2 regions of the Paenarthrobacter sp. 10L412 genome follow, and region 2 is predicted to be linked to the other one. Evidence: predicted binding sites of a transcription regulator. Region 2 holds the regulator's gene; the other holds the start of a gene.
What was found. Region 2 encodes HrcA, which represses chaperone genes, less so after heat shock. Its sites were predicted from a motif close to TTNGCACTCGNNNNNNNCGAGTGCNAA; they were not measured.
Positions count from the first base shown of each region.

Region 1: the regulator HrcA is predicted to act here: its motif matches at 16,559-16,585, upstream of groL (chaperonin GroEL).

Region 1 is NZ_JBFTJT010000012.1:3,270-22,120, forward strand. Features, by position in the region: gene AC1DD7_RS17140 (beta-ketoacyl synthase N-terminal-like domain-containing protein) at 1-865, shown strand, start outside; gene AC1DD7_RS17145 (methyltransferase) at 1,383-2,069, shown strand; gene AC1DD7_RS17150 (SDR family oxidoreductase) at 2,066-2,797, shown strand; gene AC1DD7_RS17155 (NAD(P)/FAD-dependent oxidoreductase) at 2,847-4,268, shown strand; gene AC1DD7_RS17160 (MFS transporter) at 4,261-5,490, shown strand; gene AC1DD7_RS17165 (condensation domain-containing protein) at 5,487-6,821, shown strand; gene AC1DD7_RS17170 (AMP-binding protein) at 6,818-8,197, shown strand; gene AC1DD7_RS17175 (lipid II:glycine glycyltransferase FemX) at 9,294-10,382, shown strand; gene AC1DD7_RS17180 (peptidoglycan bridge formation glycyltransferase FemA/FemB family protein) at 10,488-11,801, shown strand; gene AC1DD7_RS17185 (threonine/serine ThrE exporter family protein) at 11,830-13,317, shown strand; gene AC1DD7_RS17190 (siderophore-interacting protein) at 13,324-14,163, opposite strand; gene AC1DD7_RS17195 (uracil-DNA glycosylase) at 14,216-14,983, opposite strand; gene AC1DD7_RS17200 (DUF3263 domain-containing protein) at 15,093-15,428, shown strand; gene AC1DD7_RS17205 (LytR C-terminal domain-containing protein) at 15,477-16,097, shown strand; gene AC1DD7_RS17210 (cold-shock protein) at 16,288-16,491, shown strand; gene groL (chaperonin GroEL) at 16,805-18,430, shown strand; gene AC1DD7_RS17220 (RNase H family protein) at 18,626-18,851, shown strand, end outside.
Region 2 is NZ_JBFTJT010000010.1:231,663-241,176, reverse strand. Features, by position in the region: gene lepA (translation elongation factor 4) at 1-959, shown strand, start outside; gene hemW (radical SAM family heme chaperone HemW) at 960-2,189, shown strand; gene AC1DD7_RS15750 (DUF4870 domain-containing protein) at 2,220-2,633, opposite strand; gene AC1DD7_RS15745 (DUF3097 domain-containing protein) at 2,769-3,620, opposite strand; gene hrcA (heat-inducible transcriptional repressor HrcA) at 3,803-4,810, shown strand; gene dnaJ (molecular chaperone DnaJ) at 4,862-5,989, shown strand; gene AC1DD7_RS15730 (16S rRNA (uracil(1498)-N(3))-methyltransferase) at 5,992-6,765, shown strand; gene AC1DD7_RS15725 (GerMN domain-containing protein) at 6,811-7,683, opposite strand; gene AC1DD7_RS15720 (PhoH family protein) at 8,115-9,200, shown strand; gene ybeY (rRNA maturation RNase YbeY) at 9,197-9,514, shown strand, end outside.

The DNA.
Region 1 (18,851 bases), on a different contig from region 2:
ACCGAAGGACGATTCAGTGCCGGCGTTCTTTGGGTTGTCGGGCATCTCAGGATATTGGTCGGATGGGCTCTCACCTCGACAACGGGCTCTTCGAGCCGTCGCCGAAAGTGGTGTTGGCAGGGTCGGAAGCGTGCACACGAATGCTTGCGTTGCATCAACCTACGCCTTCATTGAAGCCGTGTCCGCGGTGGCACTGGGTCACTCTGATTCCGCGGTGGCTATTGGGGCCAGGAAAATTGACAGACCCACCTACGAATTGTTCCTTTGCGGTGGAGCGATGAGCCGGACGGGGAAGGTTCGTCCCTTCACGAAGCACCGTGATGGAATGCTGCTGGGAGATGCCGCGGGCGCGGTATTGCTCACTTCTTCGAAGCCGCCCGGTAACAGTATTCGTGTAGAAGGATGGGGGATCAGCGGAGAAGGTCATGATCCCGTTCGCCCACACCCATCTGGGCTTGGCATGGCGTTGGCTATCCGGTATGCACTGGCATCCTCCGGAAGAACTGCCGGCGAGATTGATGTCATTAGCGCACATGGCACCGGCACGCCATTGAACGATGCCTCGGAGAGCGCTGCCTACGAGGAATTGTTTGGATCTGATCTTTCAAAGGTTCACGTCTCGGCGTCCAAGTCCAAGACAGGCCATGCGTTGGAGGCCACCGGTGTGTTGGAACTTTGTCTCCTTGCCCACGGCCTCAGGACAGGCGTCATCCCGGCTTCATCGGAAGATGTTGTACCGGATCCTGGTCTGGGGGTTAGACCCTTATCAGAGACGGTCCGATCCAAAGGGTTGAGTGTTGGATTATCGGTCAATGCCGCATTCGGTGGCGCTAATGCGGCAGTTCTTCTGGCGGGGGCAGCCTGATGAGTCAACGAGGTGGATGGAAAATGTCCGAAGCCCAATCAGGCAGAATCCGTGCGAGAAGGGCTGGCGAACTTCCTGGCTTTAGCGAGTCACGGCATTCACACGCCGTTGCAGCTGTCGTGGAACTTGCACTGAAGTCCAGCGGGAGGCGTGCACTGCGGCACGAACATGATCAGCCGTATGCCCTGGTTTTGTTGGCTGACAGTTGGGATTCTGGCCTGGCGCACTCTATTGATCGTCGGCTGGCTGCCGATGAACGAATCTCCCCCTTGCATCTTATGCAATCAGTTCCCAATGGTGTTCTGGGCCGGTTGGGGCAGATTCATGGGAATTCCGGACCCATCTTCACTGTGTCCTTGGGAGACGTTCATGACGAGGGAGAGGTTGAGCGACTACTTACGAGAGTCCTTCATAATGGCCGACCGTCCACAGCTCTGATCATCGACGCGCCCATGAGCTACGAGACGGCGGAATCGCGTTGCTTGTGGCAGTGGGCCCATTGGGCTGAGGTCCAACCATGAGCCTGAGCATCCGGGACCTGACGAAGGTAGAACTGTTACGACGCTCAAACGCTTTGCGTGTCCAGTACCAGGACTTTGAAATGTTTGGCAGGACATGGATCCTGGCACCTGGGGTCTTTTCACCAGTAACGGATGAATCTACTGAGATCTTCACTCGGGCTGTACTGGCCCACCACCCACATCACTTGATCGAAGTGGGGGCAGGGGCCGGTGTTACCGGAATCAGTGCTGCCCTGGAGCTCGGAACAGAAGTTTCGGCCACAGACATTTCGCCACAGGCAGTCCATAACACCACCCTGAACATCGAAATGCATCAGGTCCAGGATCGAGTGGCGTGCTATCAAGGTGACCTTCTCAGCCCGCTGTCCAAAGTTGAGAATGGCATAACAGTGTTCTGGAACAGCAACTTCATTGATGCAATTCCCCCGAAGCCCGGAGATCTCACCGATGCCTTTTATGATCCAGGTTACCGGACTCATAAACGTTTCTTCAATCAGTGTGCAATTAGATGCGACAAGAAATCCATAATTCTTCTTGGGTTCTCATCTTTGGGTAATTCAGTTCTTTTGGAGCAGAGCGCAGGATCTGCCGGGTGGTTTGTAACGAACATTGAAGCGGAAAGTAGCAGACGAAGTCGCGGTCTCGAGTACCAACTCTTTGAATTTCGTCGGAGAGAGCAATGAGAGAGCAACCCAACCCCGAAAACAGGGACGGCTTGGTCTTCCTCTCGGGGGCAACGGGGGCCGTGGGTAGCGCTGTGACCGAAGCGTTGGTCGCTGCAGGTACGAGAGTGGTCTCATTTCAACGTACCGTCTGTCGCCTAGAAGGCGTCGAGTCCGTGATCTGTGACTTTGCCGATGACGCTTCTGACATTGCAATAGCGGACGCTCTCACTAAGTTTGGTACTCCAGACGGTGTCGTTGTGAATTCCGGCATCGCTCAAAACGGGCCCGTTGCGTTCAGCCCCACCGAGGCCTTTCGAGCTGTGATGAACGTAAACGCTATTGGCTCGTATCGGTTCATTCAACCCATTGTCCGAAAGATGATGCTAAGGAGGCTCGGTTCCATTGTCTTCGTTTCCTCAAGCTCAGCCCTTACCGGATCGGCAGGGCAAGCGAACTATTCGGCCAGCAAAGCAGCGTTGATTGGGTTGGCGCGATCGTTGAGCCTCGAGGTCGGTCCGTACAACATCCGAAGCAATGTTCTGTTGGCGGGATTGTTGGACGGTGGTCTATCGGTCGCCATGGGAGCCCCCGCCAGAGCGGAGGTCCTGAGCAGAACAGCGCTCAGACGCGCTGGGGCGCTCGAAGAGATCGCCGACGCGGTTGCGTGGTTACTGTCCGACAAATCGACCTACGTCACAGGCGCCTGTATCCCTGTGGACGGCGGACTGAGCATGGGCGGTACATAGCACCTTGTGAGACGAATGTCGTTTATTGCTTTATTGAGGGAGAACAGAAGTGGCAGATGTAGTTGTTGTCGGTTCGGGTGCGGTGGGGCTCATGACTGCCTACCGCCTGCAAAAGGCAGGGCTTGTCGTTACGCTATTGGGCGGTGATCGGCCGGGGCAAGCCTCAAGTGTGGCAGGGGCCATGCTCGGGACCTTTGGGGAGGTGGTCTCGACTACGCTGGGCACCGAGCATGGTCGTGCAAGATTTGAACTGGACTTGAAAGCCTCTCGGGCGTGGAGTTCCGTCCTCGAAGAAATCGCCGATCAGTCAGGCAGGCTCCCGGATCGTCACATTCTGGCCAATCAAACTTTGATGATCCACAACACGGCCGGCGCCGCACGTGTTGACGACGATAATTTTGCGGCGGTTGTCTCGGCCCTGAGAGAGTTCGGTGGCAGATTCACTGAGGAAGATCCGGGGCGTTTTCAATTGAGTCCGCATCAGCCTCTTAGGCCGTTGAGGGCCCTCATGATTCATGGCGAGCTGGCGATCAATCCGATGACATGGATGGAAGACCTTCATGCCTCATTTGTGAAGGCCGGAGGGACTTTCGTGGAGAAGCGGGCTTTGAGGCTCTTTGTCCAAGGCGGGAAAACGGTTGGGGTCGTGGATGATCGGGAGGTTGTGTGGTGGGCGGACCGCACAATTCTATGTGCGGGGGCTTTTACTCAACAGATACTGGAGAATACTCCTGAGGTTGGGCCCACTATGCCCATTTTCTCGGGCGCAGGAGTCTCCGTTGAAGTTGATGAGGCGCCCCAGTTGATTCCCTCAACGGTTATTAGGACTCCGAACAGAGCCTTTGCATGTGGCCTCCACGCGGTCCCGCGCGGCGATGGGCGTTGGTATCTTGGCGCCACGAATCACATCGTGGCAAAACCCGTCACCAAACCGCTATTGGAAGACGTTACATTCCTGCTCAATTGTGCGGTAGAACAATTGCACTCCGGTTTCGCAGCGAGCAGATTGTCTTCGCTAAGTACAGGCAATCGACCTGTTGCCGTGGATGGCTTTCCATTGGTGGGACACCTTGGTCTGAAAGGTCTCTTGATCGCAAGTGGCACCTATCGGGAAGGGGTGCATCTTTCGCCCGTCATAGGTGACTATCTGCTCGATCTAATCATGGAACGAAAGACCGAGGCAGAGTGGGAGGTCTTCAACCCTCTGCGACTTCCATACTCGGGGAAACGGGCGGAGGTCATCGAACAGACAGTCCAACATGCCCTGGCCACAGGGGATGAATTCGGCTGGCGAATACCAGCAGTGCTTCGAGGAGATCTGGAGCAGACCTACCGAGCCCACTTCAATTCTGTCCTGGAAAGGCTTGACTGCGAGTTCGTTCCCCCGCCGGAAATTCTGACAGTGCTGCACAGGATCCCATCACTTTTTGTCCAGCTGCGCAGATACTATCGAAGGCTGGCGAATGGATGAGCGCCGGACGACGCCCATAGGTGGCTTGGTACTGAGCCTCTTCGTGACGCAAGTGGGCACGGCGATGACTGCCGTAGGGGCTGCTTTGCTTCTTGTTGACAGGTTTGGCATCGGGCCCGAAACCGGGCTGGCTCTTGCTATACAGGTCGTGCCGAATATTCTCCTCGGACCGTTCGTCGGTGAGCTCGTAACCAGATGGGACCCACGCGTGGTTGCCGTTGCCAGTTCTGCGGCCAGCGCCACTGCTGTCATGGCTTATCCGTTTGCCGTAACGCCGCAGCAAGCCCAGATCGTTGCCTTGGTCGTGGGGCTCGCAGTCCTTCCGGGCATTCCCTCGCGGATGGCACTGCGTGCATTCATCGTGTCAAAGCAGGACCAACAGCGGGTCAGCGGCTATATCGTGGCGGGGGAGCGGTTGGCATTGGTTTTGGGACCTCTCGTCGCCACATTGGTGTCACAGATGTGGGGGTATTCATCAGTCTTCTACTTGGAAGCTGTTTTTGCGGTATTCGCGGGGTCGGTACTTTTCACGCTGCCGCCTACTAAGCGGCCACGACAGGACAAGGAACGTGAGGGAAGGCGCGCCTTTAGTCCCGCCTATGTCTTCAAGAGTTCGGTCCAGTTAGTGATAGTCGATCGCATCGTCGGTGAATACACACTCACTGCAGTCGTCTATTCCGTGGCCGTAGGCTTCAGGCGCTTGGTACTGCCGGCCCTGGCGCTTGTCGGTCTGAGACACGATCCCCATGATTTGGGTCTGCTCCTTGCGGCGCTGGCACTGGGTGGCATTGTTGGGGGCTTGCTGGTTGGGAAAGTGAAGGACGAGGCCGCGGCGGCTTGGTATGTCGGATTGACCCTCATAGAGGCTTTGCTCTGGCTGGTCCCATTGCTGATGCAAAGTCTGGAGGCGGCAGTGGTTTCACTTGTGTTGGTTGGGCTTTGCGAGGGTGCAACGACTGCGGTCTTTTTCACGCAGATCCAAAAGCGCGTTGATTCACGTGAGATAGGCCGCTATTTCTCGTTGCTTAGCCCTCTGACTGACGCTGCCATCGTCGGTGGCCTCCTTCTTGCCACGTCGCTGAAGCCGCCCACTCTGGCCTGGCTGGGGCCAGCATTCATAGCAGCCTGCATCGGGGTGCCATTGACCCTCTGCTGGAGAATGCTTCGGGACGCCGCCCGGGGACTGCGCATTTCGGCTAACGGAATGAAGGACCTGCCATGAAGACAAAAGGCCTCGAAACCAGGCTACGTCCGTACGGTGTTCAACTGGAACTGCTAGCCCGGGCTGGCGTGGATCATGACGGCTTGGCGCGTTTTCATCAATTTCCCAAGGCTTGGGAGGCCTTCGAGATCGAAGGACATCTGGACCCTGCGAGACTTGAACGCGCAATCGAGCGGGCTTTTCAAGGCACAGACACATTGACCAGCCCCATCCCGGGCTACCCGCCGGGCCGAGTCGCCCCTGCACGGCACGGCACCCATTGTGTCGACGACCGCGCAACTGCCCGACAGCTGTTTCGGCAGACGGTTGTCCAGCTCGCATATGACAGGAATGATTTGTTGGCCGGTGCTCGGCCGTGGAGCCTGCTAGTCTGCTCCGGATCCTACTCGATCCTCGCCTTCGGTGCGGATCACGCATTTCTCGACGGATACTCTTTGACGCTGCTCCTCAGGAACATCGCTGAAGAATACGGAACAATCAAAGACAGCCGTGGGCTCGCGGTGGAAGCCTCTTACCTCTCGAGAATCGCCGCAATCCAGCAGGAGGCCGGGTTGGATGACTTGAAGGCTCATGTGAAAAGGTGCCCAGCGCCCCATGCGTCCCTAAGAATGACCGGGGAAATCCAAATTGCTCCTCAGGAGTGGCATGCGCACGACGAGGCCCACTTCACCCTCACCCCAGAAGACTCGCAGAGCCTCATTGAGTGGTGTGCCCGGCACGAAGTGTCTCCCGGTGGCGTGTGGCGCTCCTTGGTTCAGTTTGTCGCTTCGGCGTGGGTGGCGGCACCGTTGCCAGTTCTCTATTCGCGCCTCGGGAGACCATCGCTGAAGTCGTTGCATGTTGTTGGACCACTTTCGGAATCAGTTGTGGCCGCAGCGGTGCCGTTTGTCGATGGCGAATTTGGTTCGTGGGTCGCGGCCGCGGCCGACAGGTCATTGGAGGGTCCACCTCTACACGGCAATTGGTTGAGCGAACTCGTTGGTCAAGGCGGCCTAGACAAGTATCGATTGGTGTCGTTCAACTACTATCCGCCAGCGCGCGCCACCAGAATGGGGGCGGCGGCCATCGCACAGTCAGCTGATCCCGAACTTGTCGCGGGTCTCACGTCGAGGGAACCCGTTCAGTTGGAGAAACGCAATGGCATCGTTGTAACCGTCTGCCGTACGCGGGAGGGCCTTTTTGAAGTTTGGCTGCTTGCGGACCCTCGCATTGTGGGGCCCGCGGTTGACTTTGGTCGTGCATTGAACGAGGCCTCGAAATCGCTTGCGAAGGGACTGAACGTCAACGACGTAAAGTCGCGAATTCGCGGCGTCCTTGAGGGGAAGCGATGATATTTCAACCATTTTCAGATGGGTCCATGAAGAATGGGCGTGACCTGGCCAGGTTCATTGTCCATCAGGCACAGTCCGGTCTACTGCTTAGTCGCGGCAAAGGTGAAGCCATCCGCTTGCTGGACGCAATCGCCACGGCCAGGAGCCTATTGACGCACGCAAAAGTGGCTACGGACGACATAGTAGCCATTCAACTGCGGGATCCTGTTTGGTTCCTTGGTGTTTTGATTCATATATGGGAACGGGGTGCGATCCCCTTTATTGTGGACCATCGTCTGTCGACGCCTGCCCGCGCGGATGTTTGGAAGGCAATTGGTCCGCAGATCGAAGTTGTTCAACATGCTCTCGATGATCATCCTGTGATAAGTCGGTTGCCAAGGCTGCAGTCAACGGCTGATTATTCAGACGTGTTGATGGTCCAACTCACCTCCGGAACCACGGGGAAGTCCCGGCTCGTACGCCGAGACATGGCCAGCGTGCTTAACGAACTGAACGCCTATCTGAAGTTGTCCTATCTCGAGGCGGGCGTCCAGGAAGTGCTATTAGCGTGTTCGCCCGTCCACACCTTCGGGCTCATTGCTGGCGTACTGAGTGGAATCTTTGCAGGCAAGAATCTGGGATTCATGCAGCAGCTGACCAGGAATGAATTGGCACATGGAAGATCCGGATCAGTGGTGTCTCTGATTTCGGTTCCCTCTGTGCTGGAATTGCTGTCACGATTTGGATCTGTCGAGGGCTTGGGGTCAATCCGACATACTCTATTTGCTGGGGAGCGCTTATCTGGAGGCTTAGCGCAAACCCTCGGCGAATCCAGGTGCCGCACGGTCAATGTCTTTGGGACTACAGAGGTGGGGCTCCTGGCCTCAAGTATCGGCCAAAAGGACTTGACTGTACTTTCGTCGTCGGGTACCAGGCAACTCCAAATTTGTGATAACAAACTTGAGGTCGGCATGTTGCGCAGCCCATACGTAGGCGTCAATGAGATCGAAGGGTGGAATGCAGGATGGTTCCGCTCAGGGGATGTCGTGGAACCGGTGGCATCAGCTTCTGATTGCCCTGCCTTTCGCATAGTTGGGCGTCTTGACTCGCAAGTCAAGGTGAGTGGACTTAAAATCAATCTTTCGCGAATCGAGGACGCCGCCGCGAGCACAGGCCTGTGTGTGGGATCGGTTGCCTCTCTGAGTTTAAGAATTGAGCTGTTCGTCGAGCTTGCGGCCGGAGCCGGTCGGAAAGACTTTGAACGGTCCTTGAACTCCCGATTGGAGCCCTGGGAACGGCCTATGCGCATTAGGTACCTTCGCGATTTTCCGCGCACATATGGTGGCAAGGTGCTGAGAGACCGAAACTTGCTTCTGGAAGCGCCCGAGGCGTCGTAACCTCGGACCGTGCAAGAGAAGAAGCCCTGTCCGATCCGGACGGGGCTTCAATGGTTTTCAAGGTTCGCTCTGTGGGTGGGTTTACGGTCGGATCAAGCTCTCGCGGGGACCTGTCCGGGGTTGCATGAATACTAATTTCCTTGACACCGTGTTCCCTCCGGGCTTCGTCGTATGTGATGATCTCGACTATGACACGGTCGGCCTGGTGCTGGTCGTCGGCCATAATCACGAGTCGTAGTGGAACGCGTGCGGACCCCAATGACCCGTCGTGGACCGATTCTTGTAGCGCACGGCCGTGGCACCAAGTGCCTGATTTGGAGCCGAGAACCAGGTCCGCTCCGCCCACTGCGATGTCTTGGGGTTTGGGCACGAAGACTTCACCCGGGACGATAATGGCGGCCCGAGGTGGGTTTCAGAAGAAGACTTGCTCTGTCGCGCTCCGTTGACGTCCGCAGGTCGGCAATGATGTCAGCTACTTTCCGCAGCAATGCCTCGGAGGGATCGGCAGTGCCAGGTATGGACTCTTCACCGCATCAGTCGTCGAGCTCCCCAGCGAGCGGCTCGCTGTAGTGGTCCCGCAGGGCATGGCCGCCGTCTTCCCGTCGTTCGATCCAGAGTGCCGCCAGGATGAACTCTTAGTCGGTGTCGAAGCCGTCCTTGCCGAAGTCGTTTTCTGCTTCCCGGATGGGCGCGGTCCAGACAATTGTGTTGAGGTGTGTACTTGTTTCGTAGGGTGTGATCTTCAACAGCAATTGTCTAGTGCTCCCGGCAAACACCTGCAGCTAGTGGGTGTTGTCGGACAGCAGGAGAATCAGCTCTGTCGGTTGGCTGATCGCGCGATTAGGAGCACGGAAGAAAAAAAGAAGCACTGCGCCGAAGCGCACGGGTTATAGGTGTCCAAAGTGTCATTATTGGACTATTCAATTGGCGGAGGGGCAGCGCTTCGGGGAGGTTGCTGGCCAGCACAACTGCCTCATTCTCACGCCCGCGCCCGGACTCGGCAGCAGAGTCGGGCTATTTTCCTCGGCCCGATAGACTTGAGGCTGCATGTCCGCATGCGCACCCAGCTTTTGAACACTGCACCAAACCCCTGAGATTGGACACGGCCACCTTGCGAGAATTTACCGCCCGCTTTGCCACCGCCGAGGAAATCGATAACTGGGACAAGCACGTCACAGCCAACCCCAATGGCGGCAACATGCTGCAGTCGGACGCCTATGCGGCAGTCAAGGATGGCAACGGCTGGTTGGTCCGCCGGCTCGTCATTGAGGCCGCTGACTACGCCAGCTACAACCTCCTTCTTGAGAAGAAGTTCCCCGTCCTTGGCCGGCTCTGGTACCTCATCAAGGGACCGGACGCAGCCGAGGTAAGCGACATCAAGCCTATGCTGAACGCCGTCGCCAATCTGGCGAAGGAACAGAAGATGAACGTCTTCACCATCAAGATAGAGCCCGACGTCGTGGAGTCACCTGAGGTGTCCGGCCAGCTGAAGGCGGCTGGCTTGGTTAAGGCCCCGAACATCCAATCCAACGATTCCACCGCACTCCTGGACATCTCCGCGCCCGCCAATGAAGTGCTGCGGAGTATTTCATCGCGGGCCCGCAACGCCGTCCGCAGGGCAGAACGTGAAGGATGCGAAGTTCTCCCAGCCGAGCCTGGCGATGAGACCTACCGCAAGCTCTACGCACTGATGCAAGACACAGTGAACGCCAAGGGTGCTATGCCGTTGCGGAGCTACGAGTACTACTCCCGTTTCTGGCACGAATTCTGCAGCCGAGGCCAGGGACACTTCTTCTTTGTCTACGAGGACGGCGCACCCAGCGTCGGTGCTTTCGTGATCAACTATGGCTCCAAGGCAACGTACAAGGACGGCGGCTCCACCCAGAACCGCAAGCAATACGGTGACTCGCATTTGGTCCAGTGGGCAGCTATCCAGCGGATGCAGGATCTGGGCTGCGTTGAGTACGATTTCTGCGGCACGCCGCCTGCCGCCCGGATCAAAGACAAGACCCATCCTCTCTTCGGCATGGGTTTGTTCAAAACGAGTTTCACTAAGACCGTTACGGACTTCGTAGGCTGCTACGACCTCGTCCTCGGACCAATCCGCCATAAGCTCTGGCTCAAGGGTGCAGAGCGCGTCTTCCGCCGGCTGGAAACCATGCGCACCGGCGGACAGTTCTACTGAGAACCGGCACAACTCAACACACTTCAGGCCCGCCCCGGCCACCAACGGGTGCAAATCTATCTAGGTAAGGTAATTTCTTTGACTCCGATTGAGGCTGGAACCGACATGGAATTCGTGATTCTCAGTGACGCTGATTTCGAGACATTCGCCAAGGGACACCCGCAAGGCAGCTTCATCCAATCCGTGGACCTGGCGCGTTTCCAGCGTGCCCGTGGCCAGGAAGTGGAGCTCTTTGGCGTGACCCGGGGCGGCAGCCTGATCGCCGCTGGAAAGCTCGTCTACACCGCCAATCGCTTTGGCTACAAGGTCTGCGACTGCGCAAAGGGACCACTGCTGGACTACAGCGACGCCGAAGCGGTGCGGTTCGTCGTCGAGCAGTTGAAAAAGCATGCGGCCTCCAAGAAGGCTGCTGAGCTGCGGATCTCACCGAACGTCAAGTACATCGCCCGCGACGAAGAGGGCGCGGAGCACCCGGAGGTTGAGGACAACCGCCCACTGCTGAAGGAGCTGGCGGGGCTGGGCTTCAAGCAGCAGGGCTTTGACATGAATTTCGCGAACATCAACTGGATGTTCGTCAAGAAGCTGGACGGGATCGCCGATTCCGAAGAGCTCATCATGGGCATGAACTACCGCACGCGCAAGGCCATTCGGAAGGCCGAAAAGAACGGCGTTTACCTGGAGCAGGCCACGCTGGAAACGCTGGACGACTTCTACAACGCGCTGAGCACTGCCGGCGACGAAAAGGGATTCACGTACCGCGAGCGTGAATACTACGAGCAACTGCTCCGCAACACCTCGGATGAGTTCACCAAGCTCATGATGGCCAAGATCAATATCCCCGAATACCGGGCCTCCATCACTGAGCGCCTGGATGCCGAAGCCAAGACGCTCGCGGACCTCAAGCGCGATGTCGAGGAAACCGGGAGCAAGAAGAAGGCCAACCGCATCAAGGTGGTCCAGGACCTCGTGGACAGCTACGAGAGAAGCCTGAAGGATATTGAACGCTTCCCCGACTCTGTTGGCGTGGCTACCGTTGCGGCGATCCACTTCGCTTGCTCCGGCGATGAAATCGTGTGCGTGATCGGCGGCACTGTCCAGGACTACATCTACTTCAACGGTGCAACGTCGCTGTACTGGGGCATGATGCTCCACGCGCTCAACAATGGCTACTCGCGCTACAACTTCTATGGCACGTTCGGCATTCAGGGCCAGGATGAAACCGGTCACGGCGGCTACGAATTCAAGAAGGGCTTCGGCGGCGAAGTGGTCCAACTGGTGGGCGACTTCGTGACGCCGGTAAATCGGCCGGTCTTCACCGCATACCAGGCGGTCAGGAAGCTTGCAGCTGCCGCCAAGACGGTACTGGCAAAATTGCCGGAGCCCGGAAACCTGCTGAGGAAATTCCGGGGGAAGAACTAATCAACGAAGCCAAAGGGAGGAACACTGCGTGACTGAACGCCCTGAGGGCTCCGGCGGCAGGCCTCACACTGACGGCTTGCCCAAGACCCAGCCGATGCGGCCATCGCAAATCCGGCAGAACGCCAATGCCAAACGCATGCTGATGCGCTTGGTGCAAGGCGATAGCCCGCCCACTGCCCCCATGAACATCGTGGACCGGCTCGCGGGCAGTCCCTACGCCAACCCCACTATTCAGGTGGTCGGCGTCGACGCCTCAGCGCGCAAGACCATTGACTTCGCCCTGCATCTGGCCGAAGTCATGTTCCGCTACGGCGCAGGCGCCCTTGAAGTTGAGACCAGCATGATTGCCGTAACTGCGGCCCTTGGCTTGAAGAACGTTGAAGTGGACATCACCAACCAGTCGGTGGCCATCAACTATGCGCCGAAGGACCAGACGCCCATCACGCTGTTACGGGTGGTGCGCTCGTGGACCAATAACTACGCTGGCCTCGCCCAAGTGCATCAACTGGTCACGGACATTGTGGCCGGGGGAGTTGGCCGCGACGAAGCAGTCCGTCGATTGAATGACATCGTCCGCAGCGCCAAGCCCTTCCCTCGCTGGATGGTCACGGTTGCCTTCGCTGTTTTCGCCGCGGTGTTCGTGGGCGTCCTGGGTGGTGGTCCGGGCGCATCCGCCTTGGCCTTTGCCTCCAACCTGCTGATCAGCCTGGTTGCGCGGCAGCTTAGCCGCTGGCGCACGCCGGACTTCTTCATCACGATGTCGTGCTCGTTCCTCGTCACGTTTATCGCCCTCATGCTGCGTTGGGCGGGTGCGGACATCGCTCCGTCCATTGTGGTTGCGGGCGGGATCCTGTTGTTGCTTCCGACAGGCAGGCTAGTGTCTTCCGTGCAGGACGCCATCAACGGCTTCCCCGTCACGGCCGCCGGACGGTTCCTCTCCACGTTGCTCACCTTCGGCGCGATCGTCGCCGGCATCGCCGTCGCCGTCGTGGTGGGGACCCTCATGGGCAGCGAAGTCCTGGACGTCACCAAAACATTCCCGGATGCGTATCCTTTGTGGGGCCAAGCCATTCTGATCGCGATTGCGGTAGTGGCTATCGGGGTCACCGAACAGACGCAGATGCGTCTGTTACTCCCGACGGCGGCCGTCGGCTTGGTTGGCTTCTTCGTCTTGTGGGGTGCCACCACCGCCGGGTTTGGCGACCGCTTGTCGCCGGCAGTTTCGGCTGTGGCCATCGGCCTGCTGGCTCGGGTAGTGGCGCTCAAACTTGGCGCTCCCCAACTTGTAGTGGCTGTTCCGGCCGCGCTCATTCTGCTGCCCGGCCTGACTATATTCCGTTCAATGTATGTATTGACCATTGAGGAAGCGGACATACTTCAGGGTGCCGGGGGGATGCTGAATGCAGGCGCGATCGTCCTGGGAGTCGCAGCAGGAATCGTCCTCGGCGACAATCTGGCGCGACCCCTGACGAAGGGCCTATCCAGCAACGAGCGCCGCAGGGTACGGCGCCGCTAAATCTGACTAGATCTGTCCTACGGGGAGCTTCTTCTCGGCCTGGAAAACTTCCTCTACCCGGCCCTGGGCCCAGTAGCCGGAGAGCGAAACCTGAGAACGCTCCAGGTCGCGCTGGGAGAAGAAGATCTGCCGCAGGCCCTTCATGTAGCCCCTTTCGCCATGCGCAAAGACATCAACGCGCCCGGGCAGCCACTGCATTTCGCGAAGTGCGTCAAGCAGCAGCTCGCTTGATCCGGCCAGCGCCCCGTTGCGCTGCAGCCAGTGGAGTTCCAGGCCGGCAGGAGCAGAGATAGGCAGGATGTCCTCGGCGCTGTCCACCTCGAGGAACGCGTATCCGCGGGCTTCCGGGGCGAGAGCCTCTATGCAGGCTGCGATGGCTGGAATCGCGGCGTCATCGCCGGCGAAGAGGTGCCAATCGGCGTCGGGCGCGGGATTGTAGGCGCCGCCGGGGCCGGTAAAAATCAGCGAGGCCCCAGGTTCCGCTGCCGATGCCCAGGGCCCTGCCAGGCCCTCGTCGCCATGGACTACGAAGTCAATCGCCAGTTCCCGTTCTTCAAGGTTCACCCAGCGGATGGTGTACGTCCGGGTGTGCGGCCACTGCTCACGCGGCATCGTCTCGCGGATGGCCCACAGGTCCAGCGGAAGTTGGTAGTCAACGCCGGGCTGCGGAAAAACGATCTTGACGTATCGGTCCACGTATTCGTTGTTCGCATAGTCGCTGAACCCTGGGCCGCCGGCGACGATCCGCACCATGTGAGGTGAGAGCCATTCTTTGCGCAGGACGGTCAGGTTAACCTGCGGGCGCGTGTTCCGGGTGGCGGACGAAGAGACGGGGAGAGCAGCCATGTAGGCAAGCCTAAGCTAATTCGTTGGGTGCCACCTGGGTATGAGTCGAAGGTTACAAGATGGGTAGTTCCCAATTGACGGGCTCTGCGCCCTGTGCCGACAACAGTTGGTTGGTTCGGCTGAACGGCTTGGAACCAAAGAACCCACGGGATGCCGAAAGGGGACTGGGGTGCACAGAAGTGATTGCCGGTGTGCCATCCAGCAGCGGCATGACCGCTTCGGCGTCCTTCCCCCACAGAATCGCCACCAGGGGGCTCCGGCGTCCCGCGCCGTCGGTCCGATCGGCTACCGCCCTGACGGCCGCCGTCGTGATTGCCTCCCAACCTTTGCCACGGTGTGAGCCAGCGCTTCCCGCTGCGACACTAAGGACCCGGTTCAGCAGCAGGACGCCTTGGTCCGTCCAGGCCGTGAGGTCGCCATGGATGCGTGGCGGGAGCCCGAGGTCGTCGTGGAGTTCACGATAGATATTTGCCAGGCTCCGGGGGATCGGCCGCGTATGCCGCGAAACGGCAAAGGAAAGCCCGACGGCGTGTCCCGGGGTTGGGTACGGATCCTGGCCAAGGATGAGTACTTTGACGTCAGCCAGTGGTCGGCGGAAAGCCCGGAGAAGGTTGGTGGCTGGAGGAAGGACTTGGATGCCTTGGGCAGCCTGACCCGCAACAAAGGCCAAAGCCTCACGGAGTTGGCCTTCCACGGGTCGCAACGCGTCCGCCCAATCAACGGCCATCAGCTCTTCCAAGGGTCGGTCAACAAGCTCGTCGAAGCCCGGATCGGCAACGCCGGCGGGTTCCAGGTCAAACAGTGCATCCTCACCAGTCACCCTGTCATTGTCTCCTCCATGGCATCGGCGGTGCGAATGACAGCGTTGTTATTCGCCCGTAACATGGGGGTAGGACATTTTCCCCCCAACCAGCGTCAAGGAGTGTGCCGTGGCAGAACCAGCACCGGAACCAATGGCGCCGCAGTCTACCGGTTTGGCACTTGAAGACCTGGCGGCCGAGACCCGCAGCGACTCACCTCTAAGTGACCGTGATCAACAAATGTTGGCCTTGGAACGGCAATGGTGGAAGTACGCCGGCGCCAAGGAACAGGCGATCCGGGAGCTCTTCAATCTCTCCGCCACGCACTATTACCAGATCCTGAACGCACTTATCGATACGGAAGATGCGTTGGCCCACGATCCCATGCTTGTGAAGAGATTGCGTAGACTACGTACGTCGCGCCAACGTGCGCGGACAGCGCGCCGTTTGGGGTCCGACGCGTAAATCGCCCGGCTGATAGTCAGCAGCAACCAGCAAGGACAAGGCTTCACCATGACCAAATTTGCCAAGGATGAATTCGACCGGGTCCCACAGAACAGCTCCCGGCAGGGGGTGCACCGTGACGCCCAAGAGACAGTCCGCCCCAATCTGTGGCCGGTCTTGACCGTAGGAGCCGTAGCCCTGGTGCTGGGACTCGTCGCTTTCCTGATACTTCCGCGGCTTGGCCTGGTGGCCCCCGGTGCGTCCACAAGCGTTTCGACGCCGGCGCCCCAGCAGAGCGAAACCTCCCCCTCTGCTGCACCTACCGAATCAAGCAACGCCCCGATCGCTTCCGGTGAGCCGAGCCCGGGGACCACACCTTCGGGCGAACCTTCCGCAACTCCTTCTTCAGCGCCCGTGGACAAGACCGTTGCGGTAGCCGTCTACAACGGCACGGGTACGGCTGGCCTCGCCAGCCGTGTCGCAGGACTGGTCCAAGGCGATGGCTGGACCCTGAGAACTGTGGGGAACTGGGGTGGCCTGCCGCAGCAGTCGTCCGTCGTCTTCTACAACGTTCCCGGGCAGAAGGCGAACGCAGAAGCGCTGGGCAAGCTCCTCGGTATCAGCGCGGTGGTTGAATCTCCTGAAATACAGCAGCCACTGGTTGTTGTTGTGGGACCTGGCTACCAGTAATTTCGCTGAATTTCGGCAGTTTTTCAGTAGGTTTCAGCCCCGAAAGCCGCAACTCGGTTAAGCCTCAATAACAAAAGTCATGGTGGGCCCCTCGGCAGCAGCGCGCAGATAGTGACTGTGGTTACAGTGGATTGATTCCGGTCCGGAGATCCCGGCAACCGGTCTTGGCTACTGTGAAAGTGTGGGCATCATGGCTTTGGGAACCGTCAAATGGTTCAATGCCGAAAAAGGGTACGGCTTCATCACTGTGGATGACTCCGGCGACGACGTCTTCGTGCACTGGTCCGCTATTCAGATGGAAGGCTTCCGTGCCCTCGAGGAAGGCCAGCGGGTGGAGTTCGAATTAGGCGAAGGCCAGAAGGGTCCGCAGGCGGAAAGCGTCCGCGTTGCATAGTCCTTATCCCGGTCGCGTCAGCTAACGGCTGAAACCCCTTTGTTTATAGCGCAAAGTGGCGCTTCTGCTTGCACTCTCCCCGGTCGAGTGCTAATTATTGATTTAGCACTCCTACGCTTCGACTGCTAACTGCGCCCCGGTTTACGCCGGGGGCGGATGGCTCTCGGAACGCCAGGAGGATCAAGAAACACCTTGGTGGGGTGAGGTCCGGAGCGCGGGGCATACAGAGGCCGCAAGCAAAGGACCGTCCGTCGCGGGCACCCCATCTGACAGGTTCCTTCTTAACGACTGTCCCGAAAGGACTACCGCCGTTATGGCCAAGATCATTGCATTTGATGAAGAGGCACGCCGCGGCCTCGAGCGAGGCCTGAACATCCTCGCCGACGCCGTCAAGGTCACCCTCGGCCCGCGTGGACGCAACGTCGTCCTCGAAAAGAAGTGGGGCGCCCCCACGATCACCAACGATGGTGTTTCCATCGCCAAGGAGATCGAGCTGGACGATCCTTACGAGAAGATCGGTGCTGAGCTGGTCAAGGAAGTTGCCAAGAAGACGGATGACGTCGCTGGCGACGGTACCACCACCGCTACGGTTCTCGCCCAGGCATTGGTGAAGGAAGGCCTGCGCAACGTTGCCGCCGGCGCCGACCCGCTGTCCCTCAAGCGCGGTATCGAGAAGGCTGTTGAGGCAGTCATCAAAGAACTGCTCGCCTCTGCCAAGGAAATCGAAACCAAGGAAGAGATCGCAGCCACGGCTTCCATCTCCGCCGGTGACCCGGAAATCGGCAGCCTGATCGCCGAAGCCCTGGACAAGGTGGGCAAGGAAGGCGTCATCACGGTCGAGGAGTCCAACACCTTCGGCCTGGAGCTCGAACTCACCGAAGGCATGCGCTTCGACAAGGGTTACATCTCCGCTTACTTCGTCACTGACGCTGAGCGCCAGGAAACGGTCCTCGAAGACCCGTACATCCTGATCGTGAACTCCAAGATCTCCAACGTGAAGGAACTCGTCACGGTCCTGGAGAAGGTCATGCAGTCCAACAAGCCGCTGCTGATCATCGCTGAAGACATCGAGGGCGAGGCCCTGGCCACCCTGATCGTCAACAAGATCCGTGGCACCTTCAAGTCTGTAGCCGTCAAGGCTCCGGGCTTCGGTGACCGCCGCAAGGCACAGCTCGCCGACATCGCCATCCTCACCGGTGGCCAGGTCATCTCGGAAGAAGTTGGCCTCAAGCTGGAGAACGCTGGCCTGGAACTCCTCGGCACCGCCCGCAAGGTTGTTGTTACCAAGGACGAGACCACCATCGTTGAAGGTGCCGGCGACGCCGAGCAGATCGCGGGCCGTGTTGCCCAGATCCGCGCCGAGATCGAGAACTCCGATTCCGACTACGACCGCGAGAAGCTGCAGGAACGCCTGGCCAAGCTGGCCGGCGGCGTTGCAGTCATCAAGGCCGGTGCCGCAACCGAAGTTGAGCTCAAGGAACGCAAGCACCGCATTGAGGACGCAGTCCGCAACGCCAAGGCTGCTGTTGAAGAAGGCATCGTTGCCGGTGGTGGCGTTGCCCTCATCCAGGCTGGTGCCAAGGCATTCGCCAACCTGAACCTGCAGGGTGACGAAGCAACTGGTGCCAACATCGTCAAGGTTGCCATCGACGCTCCGCTGAAGCAGATCGCCTTCAACGCTGGCCTCGAGCCGGGCGTTGTTGCCGACAAGGTTCGCGGCCTGCCTTCCGGCCACGGCCTGAACGCTGCCACGGGTGTCTACGAAGACCTGCTGGCTGCCGGCGTCAACGACCCCGTAAAGGTCACCCGCTCGGCTCTCCAGAACGCTGCTTCCATCGCTGGTCTCTTCCTGACCACCGAGGCTGTAGTTGCCGACAAGCCTGAGAAGAACGCTCCGGCTGCCGGTGGCGACGACATGGGCGGCATGGGCGGCTTCTAAGCCTCCTAAGCTGTAGCGTCACGCTTCAGAGCAAACGACGGCGGTCCTCACCATTTGGTGGGGGCCGCCGTCTTGCTGTGCCGCCCAAGTGAGTAGCAGGTCAGGCCGTTCTGAGTGCTCAGAACGACATGTGCTGCTACTTACTTGGGTGCTGGCACGCTTTCAGTGTCTGTGTGGTCTGGCAGGATTGAAGGCATGACGATTATTGCTGCCGCCGATGGCTCTGCCCTCGGCAATCCTGGGCCGGCCGGTTGGGCCTGGTATGTTGACGACTCCTGTTGGCGCGCAGGAGGTTGGCCCCACGGCACCAACAACATGGGCGAGCTCATGGCTGTCCTGGACCTGTTCCGCTCCACTGCCCACGTACCGCAAGAAGAACTGCTGATCCTTTGCGACAGCCAGTACGTCATCAACTGCATCA
Region 2 (9,514 bases):
TCAGCGGCTACGCCGATGCGAAGCCCATGGTTTTCTCGGGTCTGTACCCGCTTGATGGAACTGACTATCCCGTGCTCCGCGATGCCCTCGAGAAGCTGATGCTTAACGACGCCGCTCTGGTCTATGAGCCCGAGACGTCCGCTGCGCTGGGCTTCGGCTTCCGTGTTGGCTTCCTGGGTCTGCTCCACCTCGAAATCACCCGTGAGCGTCTTGAGCGCGAGTACAACCTCGATCTCATCTCCACAGCTCCCAACGTGGAGTACGAGGTAACGCTGGAGGACAAGAAGGTGGTCCACGTGACCAACCCCAGCGAATATCCCACGGGCAAGATCTCCGAGGTCCGCGAGCCTATGGTCTCAGCCACCATCCTGGCGCCGAACGAGTTTGTTGGCGCCATCATGGAGCTGTGCCAGAGCCGCCGCGGCGTTATGGGTGGTATGGACTACCTCTCCGAGGACCGTGTGGAAATCAGGTACCGCCTGCCCTTGGCGGAAATCGTGTTCGACTTCTTCGACATCCTCAAATCCAAGACGCGCGGTTATGGCTCGCTGGACTGGAAAGCCGACGGCGAACAGGTTGCCGACCTCGTTAAGGTGGACATCATGCTCCAGGGCGAGCAGGTGGATGCTTTCAGTGCCATCACCCACCGTGACAAGGCCTATGCCTACGGTGTAATGATGACCGGCAAGCTGCGCGAACTCATCCCGCGTCAGCAGTTCGAGGTGCCCATCCAGGCTGCCATCGGATCGCGCATTATTGCCCGGGAGAGCATTCGGGCCATCCGCAAGGACGTTCTTGCCAAGTGCTACGGCGGTGACATCACCCGTAAGCGCAAGCTGCTCGAGAAGCAGAAGGAAGGCAAGAAGCGCATGAAGATGGTGGGCCGGGTTGAAGTTCCTCAGGAAGCTTTCATTGCCGCGCTGACCACCGACGAGTCCAAGGACAAGGCCAAGAAGTAGATGCCCAGCGTCCTTCCTTTGGGCGACCCGGCACCTGCGGATGGCTTGTTGCCCCCGCAGGTGCTGACCGGCGTCGAGCACCGCAAATTCGGCCTGTACGTGCATATCCCCTTCTGCGCGGTGCGGTGCGGTTATTGCGACTTCAACACCTACACAGCCACGGAGCTGGGTGGTGGGGCGTCGCAGGATGCTTATGCAGGCACGGCTGTCACTGAACTGGACTTTGCAGCCACGGCCATGGATGCCTCCGGCCTGCCGAAACGGCCACTGAGCACTGTATTTTTTGGCGGGGGGACACCCACGTTGCTCCCTGCCGAGGACCTGGCGCGTATCCTTCGCGCCGCCGTCGTGCAGTGGGGACTTGAGTCGGGCGCAGAGGTGACCACCGAAGCCAACCCCGACTCCGTGACGCCCGAGTCGCTCAAGGTGCTGGCTGATGCCGGCTTTACGCGTGTCTCTTTCGGCATGCAGTCCGCGGTACCGCACGTGCTCAAAGTGCTGGACCGCACCCATACCCCGAGCCGCGTTCCGCTGGTGGTCCAGTGGGCGCGCGAGGCGGGCCTGGCCGTTAGCCTTGACCTCATCTACGGCACGCCGGGAGAGACGATGGCGGATTGGCAACTGTCCCTTGAGACTGCCCTGTCCTACGAACCCGATCACATCAGCGCCTACGCTCTGATCGTGGAGGACGGAACCAAGCTGGCAGCCCAAATCCGTCGTGGCGAAGTTCCCGGAATCGACGACGACGATCACGCCGCCAAATATGAGCTGGCCGACAAACTGATTTCGGAAGCCGGCCTGACGTGGTACGAGGTCAGCAATTGGTCGAAAACGCCGGAACAGGCATGCCGCCACAACCTTGCCTATTGGCGGGGAGACGATTGGTGGGGGATCGGTCCGGGCGCTCACTCGCACGTGGGCGGGGTCCGCTGGTGGAACGTTAAGCACCCCACGGCTTATGCCAACAGGCTGGCTGCAGGAGACTCGCCGGCAGCTGGTAGGGAAACCCTTGACGCCCAAACCCGGGAAGTCGAGCGCATCATGCTTGAGGCACGGCTCGGTACCGGTCTCTCCGTTGACGCGTTGGACAAAGTTGGCCGCCATGCGATGGCAGGACTGATCGCTGAAGAACTCGTGGATCCAGGTGCGGCCTTCAAGGGTCGCCTGGTTCTGACGCTCAAAGGCCGACTCCTGGCCGACGCCGTTGTGCGCAGGATTCTGCCGGACTAACCATCGGCAGAATCCGCTGGAAGCCTTGGACTACTTGATCCAGCGCAGGTTGAGCTTGTAGCGGTGGGGCTGACCGTGGTTGACACGAATACCCGCCGAGACTGAAAAGCACGTGAGTGCTACCCAGATGCCCGTGGCGATGACTGCGAAGATATTGCCCACTACGGGAAGCAGAACCAGGATATTTGCCAGGACTGCCGCGATGGTCGGAGGAAGCGTGAAGTTCAGGGCTTCCTTGGATTCCTGCGCCGTAAAGGGTCCGCGATCACGGAAGATCAGATAGATCAACAGGGACGGCAGGCATCCCAGAATTCCCCCGAAGTGCGCCAAGGTGGCCCACTGCCGGTCTTCGCTTGCCGTCAGTGGGAGTGCGTTCGCGGGCGCGCCATGGTACTGGGGCTGGCCTGCGGCGCTGCCCGGTTCTTCAGGAGCGTTCTCTGCCACGGTGTCTTCCCTTTGCTGTAAAGATGCTGCGGTGTTGCTGTCCCAGAATACTGGGTCCCGGGTCATCCCGGGACCAACGCCCCGTTACGTCTCTGGGAAAAGCGAATTCAGGAAACGCAAATCAGGACAAGGCAGTCAGGGAGTGGTAAGGAAATCGATGACTTCCTCCACCCGTCCCAGGAGCGAGGCTTCCAAGTCCGCATAGCTGCGTACCGCGCTGAGCAGGCGCTGCCAGCCGAGTCCAATGTCTTCGGCGGTTTCGTGGGGCCAACCGAAAGCGGTCAGAATGCCGGTCTTCCAGTCAGTGCCTCGTGCAACTTCCGGCCACCGCTCAATACCCAGTACTTTTGGCCGGATGGCTTGCCAGACGTCTACATACGGATGGCCGACGATCAGCACGTTTCCGGCGGCTCCGGGCACCGTCATGGCTTCTGCGGCGATGCGTGATTCCTTTGAGCCCGCTACGAGGTGGTCTACCAGGATCCCGAGCCGGCGCCCTGGCCCGGGGGAGAATGCGGCGATAGCTGACTTGAGGTCGTCCACGCCGTGCAGTGGCTCGACGACGATGCCCTCAAGGCGGAGATCATCGCCCCAGACTTTCTCCACCAGTTCGGCGTCGTGCTTGCCTTCCACCCAAATACGGCTCGCCTTGGCCACCTGGGCACGCTGGCCCAGGACCTTTACTGACCCGGATGCCGTTCGGCCCGACTGCACAGACGATGCAGGGACCTTTGGGGCGGGAGGCATGAGACGGATGGCCTGTCCTTCAAGCAGGAAACCAAACCCGAGTTGGAAGGACTTGGTCTTACCACGCCTGTCCTCAAGGGAGACGATGTGCATTCCCCCCGATTTCTCCACCCGGGTGACTTCGCCCACCCAGCCGGACTGGACGTCTTCAAGGACCATCCCGCGCTGGACGGCTACCTCGGGGAGTTGGTGTTTGGCAGGAGCGGACAGATCCTGCGGGCCCCACGTATCGAAAGCCAAGGACTTCATACCCCTTTTTGCTGGTTGCGCTGGTTGTGCTGGGAATAACTCCCGCGGGCGGTTTCAATGCTAGCAACGTGCTGGCTCATACTAGACTTGTTAGCACTTGGGCATGTTGAGTGCTAAGTGAGTGCTATTTATCCGTCCGAGAAAGGCCGGGACAGTCGTCAGGAGGTGTTGCAATGAGTGAGCCACGCAAGCTTGAAGTACTGCGCGCAATCGTTGAGGATTATGTGCATTCACGCGAGCCTGTTGGATCCAAGGCACTTGTGGAGCGGCATCATCTCGGCGTTTCCAGCGCCACCATCCGCAACGATATGGCCGTACTGGAAGAAGAAGGCCTCATCGCAGCGCCGCATACCAGCGCAGGCCGCATCCCCACGGACAAAGGCTATCGCCTGTTCGTGGACCGCATCTCGCAGGTCAAGCCGTTGTCAGCCGCGGAGCGTCGAGCCATCCACTCGCTCCTTGAAGGGCCGGACGACCTCGATGACATCCTTGAGCGCACAGTCAGGCTCCTGTCGCAACTGACCAACCAGGTCGCCGTCGTTCAGTACCCGCACTCCAACCGGGCCCTGGTCCGGCACGTCGAATTTGTCCTCCTGGCGCCAAAGCAGGTGCTCGTGGTGCTCATCGCAGATACCGGAAGCGTTGGCCAGAAGGTCATCGAGGCCGGTTCCGATGTAAGCAACGAGGCCTTGATGGCCCTGCGTTCCCGGTTCCTTGGCAGCATCGCGGGGACGCAACTGGCACTGCTGCCGCAAGTGTTGCCGTCCGTGGTTGCGTTGTGTCCGCCGGACCTTCGTGGGCTCGCGCAGCACCTTGCCCATGGTCTCCAGGCCCTGAGTGACACCAGCCGTGAAGAGCGTATAGTCATGGCCGGAACAGCCAACCTTGCGCGCTCAAACGTGGATTTCCCGTTGAGTATCGGGCCAGTGCTGGAAGCCCTTGAGGAACAAGTTGTCATGCTCCGGTTGTTGTCGGACATGGGTGATGATCCCCGCGGCGTGACAGTGAGCATCGGGCGCGAGAATCCCTATGACGGCCTGGCAGAAGCATCGGTCGTGGCAACGGGGTACGGCTCCGGTGCCAAGGTGGGAATCCTCGGACCAACCCGGATGGACTATCCCACCACCATGGCTGCCGTGCGCGCCGTGGCCCGCTACCTTTCCCGCATTCTCGGCGGCTGACGCCAGGCCCGAGATAAGAATCGCAGTAACAACAAGGAAGAGATACCGACTTTGAGCAGCCACTATGACGTTTTGGGAGTCTCGCCGGAAGCCACCGGGGAAGAGATCAAAAAGGCGTACCGCAAGTTGGCGCGCAAGCTTCACCCGGACGTCAACCCGGGGGAGGACGTCGCGGAGCAGTTCAAGGCCGTGACGCATGCTTACGAAGTGCTGTCCGACCCCCAAAAGCGTCGCGTCTACGATGCCACCGGTAACGAGAACGGCACTGACAACGGTTTCGGTGGTGGCTACTCCGGCCAGGGCTTCGCGTTCCAGGACATCTTCGATACCTTCTTCGGCGGTGGCGGCGGGCACGCTGGTCCGGCCTCCCGTGTTCGCAGGGGCCAGGACGCGCTGATCAGCGTCCGCATCGACCTCAAGGATGCCGTGTTTGGTGTCAACAAGAAGCTTGAAGTTGACACGGCCGTCGTCTGCCCGACGTGCGATGGCAGCTGCTGCCGGCCAGGCACGCACCCGGAGCGGTGTGACATTTGTGGCGGCAGTGGCCAAGTCCAGCGGGCCGTTCGATCCATCTTGGGCCAGGTCATGACCACCGCACCATGTGGTTCCTGCGAGGGCTTCGGTACGGTCATCAAGGATCCCTGCAACGAGTGCAACGGGCAGGGCCGCATCCGCAGCCGCCGGTCCCTCACCATCAAGGTACCTGCCGGCGTTGCCACAGGGACGCGGATCCAGCTCTCCGGACAGGGCGAAGCGGGACCGGCAGGCGGACCTGCCGGTGACCTCTATGTAGAAATCCGCGTCAACAGTGACTCCACCTACATCCGCGAAGGCGACGATCTGCACGCTACTTTGAGCGTTCCCATGACGGCAGCAGCCTTGGGTACGGAACTGAGCCTGGAAACTTTCGACGGGCCCCAGGAGATCGACGTCAAGGCTGGCACCCAGTCCGGCGAGGTCATCACGCTTCGCGGTTTGGGGATTACCCACCTCAGGGGCTACGGTCGCGGCGATCTCAAGGTGCACCTGCACGTTGAGACACCGGTCAAGCTGGATCCGGCACAGGAAGAGCTCCTGCAGCAGCTTGCCAAGTTGCGCGGCGAGCAGTTCAGCGAAGGCAAACTCGTGGCCAGCGGCGGCATGTTCGCCAAGCTGCGGGACAAGCTCGGTAACCTGTAGCGGTGAGCAACCCCGTTTTCTTCACGCCTGCCGGGAGCCTGGACGGTGTTGAGCCGGGCGCGTTGTTCGTCATCGACGGTGCAGAAGCCCGGCATGCCGTTACGGTGAAGAGGCTCACTGTCGGTGAAGCCGTGGACATTGCCGATGGCGCAGGAGCCCGCCTGACAGGCACGGTGGCAGAGGTCGGCCCTGGAAGTTTGTCCGTCATGGCCTCCGGTGTGATTTTCGAAGACCAGCCGGACGTACGTTTGGTCCTTGTCCAAGCATTGGCCAAGGGTGACCGCGACGAGTTGGCCATTGAGACGGCCACCGAACTGGGCATAGACGCAGTTATCCCATGGCAGGCTGAGCGATCCATCGTCCGCTGGAAGGGGGATCGCGCTGCGAAGGCCCACGCGAAGTGGCAGTCTGTGGTCACTGCCGCGGCGAAGCAGGCCCGCCGGGCATGGATACCGGAGGTGCGTCCTATTCTGGATTCCGCGGCTTTGGCAAAGGCTGTTGCTGCCGCGGACCTGGCCGTGATCCTTCACGAGGACGCCAAGAACCCTTTGCGGACCGTCCTTGAAGCGCCCATCGTGGCTGAAGGCCGCGGGCTGGATTCGCCGCGTGAAGTCCTCTTGATCGTAGGGCCCGAAGGTGGCATCTCGCCGCGCGAGGTAACCCGCCTCAGCGACGCCGGGGCGGTCACGGCTCTCTTGGGCCACCACGTGCTGAGGTCCTCGACGGCGGGACCCGCCGCCGTCGTACTCGCCTCCGACGTCCTGGGCCGCTGGTAGGCCGTGTGGCCTGCGAGCCGGCGTCGTCCCTAACGGACGCCGGCTCTAGCCGACGCTGAAAAGCCGCGTATCCGTGGTGGAGGTGTCTGCTTGCCCGGAGTCCTGAACCTGGGACACACGCAATTCGTATTTCCCTGGTTTCAGGGTCGCGCTGAACGAGAAGACGCCGAATTGTCCCGGTTCTCCTGTGGCTTTTGTCTGGCCGGTCAGGAGGCTGGCCTTTTCGCCATTGCCGTTGTCCCGGAGGATCTGCCAGCTGACCGGCTTGGAGCTGTCAGTGCTGCGGCCATTGAACTTAACGGCGCCGGCGGGCAGGGAGGTGTCCTCCTGCGGATCGATGATCCATAGTGGCGCCACCAAGGAAGCATCCCTGGCCATCGGTTGACCGAGCCGCACCTGGCCGAATGCCATGAAATCCGTGTGACCGTCAACCAGGATGACCACTTGGATTTGCTGCCCGGAGTTGATCAGGCCTGACGACGAGGCTGCTGCCGTGGCCGTGTAAACCAGCTGCTGTACAGCCCGTTGCGCCATGCCCGCATCAAGGTTGGAGTTGAAGGCATCCCGGGAAATATCAACGGTGATCACGTTCTTGCCCGAGATGGATGTTGCCAGGCTGCCGGGGTCTTGCCACGGGGTGAAGAAGTCGTGGTCCAGCGGCTTTTCGGCCATCATGATGCGCAGCGCCGTGGTGACCGGGTTTCCATCGCCGGAGATGTCCCTGAATTCGCGATACAGGTACACATCTTCCTTGCTCCGCCCAATCCAGTAGACCGGGATCTTAGTGGACGCCTGGGTGGTCTCCAGGGGAGCATTGCTGGCCGGAGCTTCCTGGACGCTGACTGGCGGCGCACTGGAGGTAGCTTGCGTGGGTCCACCGTTGGCGATACAGCCGGTCAACAAAAGGACAGCAAGCATCGCAGGCGCTGCGACGGCGGACTTTTTCCGCTTTCGCCCGCCGGGCTGATGTCTTACTGACTGCGCGATGGGGGTTCCTTGCCTTGGTGGCCGGTGGTTGTCGCCGGCCCGTCGAACGCGCGTAGTCTGACTACCCGCTCTGCCAGCTTGGCATATCGTCGACGGCGGCTGGCCGGGTTTGCGGGTACTGGCGGCAACTGAAACAGGATTGATACCCGCTTGATGCCGAGTTGAGACAAAATGTCGCAGCCGACGGATGGCCCCGCGGGGAAGATACGGGAGGATGCGCGGGCGAACGCCCGTGGTCTGCCGGGCTGGCGTAGGATTGAAGGCATTCCGGCATATGGCCTGGCGGTTGAGCCAGTCCCGTTGTCGAAACGATGGACCAACTGTGATCCGACCGGAGGAGAAGAGGCCGTACGGCCACCACTATGAGTGAATCCCTGAATGGGCGGCTGCGGACCGGAAACGGGAACCCAGCCACCACCGAGTTCCCGCACACCTTACCGGGCACGCGCACGGAAATCGTCACGTTCGACAACTCCGATCAGATGGTTCACTCATTGGGCAGCCATGACGAAGCCTTGCGCTACATCGAGGAGCAGTTCCCGGACGTCAATTTCCACGTTCGCGGCAATGAATTGTCCATGTCCGGTCCGTCCACGGTCATACCGCGTATCATGCGCCTTCTTGAGGAGGTCCGCGGACTGGTGGCCAGGGGAACGGTCGTTACCCCGGATGTCCTGCAGCAGCTCGTTTCCCTCCTGAGGACACAGTCAGTCCAGAATCCCGTGGATGTCCTCACCCACAACATTCTCTCGAGCCGTGGCAAAACCATCCGGCCCAAGACCTTGAACCAGAAGAACTATGTGGATGCCATCGATGCGAACACGGTGATCTTCGGTATTGGCCCGGCAGGTACTGGCAAGACCTACCTCGCCATGGCCAAGGCCGTTCAGGCCCTCCAACTCAAGGAAGTAAGCCGGATCATCCTGACCCGGCCCGCTGTTGAGGCGGGGGAGCGGCTGGGCTTCCTGCCGGGAACGCTGAGCGACAAAATCGATCCCTACCTGCGGCCGCTTTACGACGCCTTGCACGACATGATGGATCCCGAGTCCATTCCCCGGCTGATGGCCGCCGGCACCATTGAGGTCGCACCGTTGGCCTACATGCGTGGACGGACGCTCAACGACGCCTTCATCATCCTGGACGAGGCCCAGAACACCACTCCTGAACAAATGAAGATGTTCCTGACCCGCCTCGGATTCGGTTCCAAGATGGTCGTAACGGGAGACGTAACACAGATCGACCTGCCTTTTGGCTCCACCTCCGGACTACGGATCGTACGGGAAATCCTCAGTGGGATCGACGACGTCAATTTCTCCATCCTGGAGGCTGCGGACGTCGTCCGGCACCGTTTGGTTGCAGACATCGTCTCCGCCTACAGCAGGTGGGATGACGCGCACCGTACGGATGGGGCTGCCGGCACACATCACAAACGTGGAGAACGAAAATGAGCATTGAAATCAACAACGAATCCGGCGTGGAGGTGGACGAAGCCCAACTGGTGACATTGTCGCGGTTCATCTTCGAGCGCCTCTACATCCATCCGCAGGCTGAGCTGTCAATCCTCCTGGTGGATGAACCCGCCATGGAGAAGCTGCACATCGAGCTCATGGACGAACCAGGAGCCACGGATGTGCTCTCGGTGCCCATGGATGAGTTGACGCCGGGCACGCCCGACAAGCCGACACCGCAGGGAATGCTCGGAGACATTGCCATATGTCCCCAGGTGGCCGAGGTGCAGGCGCGGAACGCCGGACACACCACC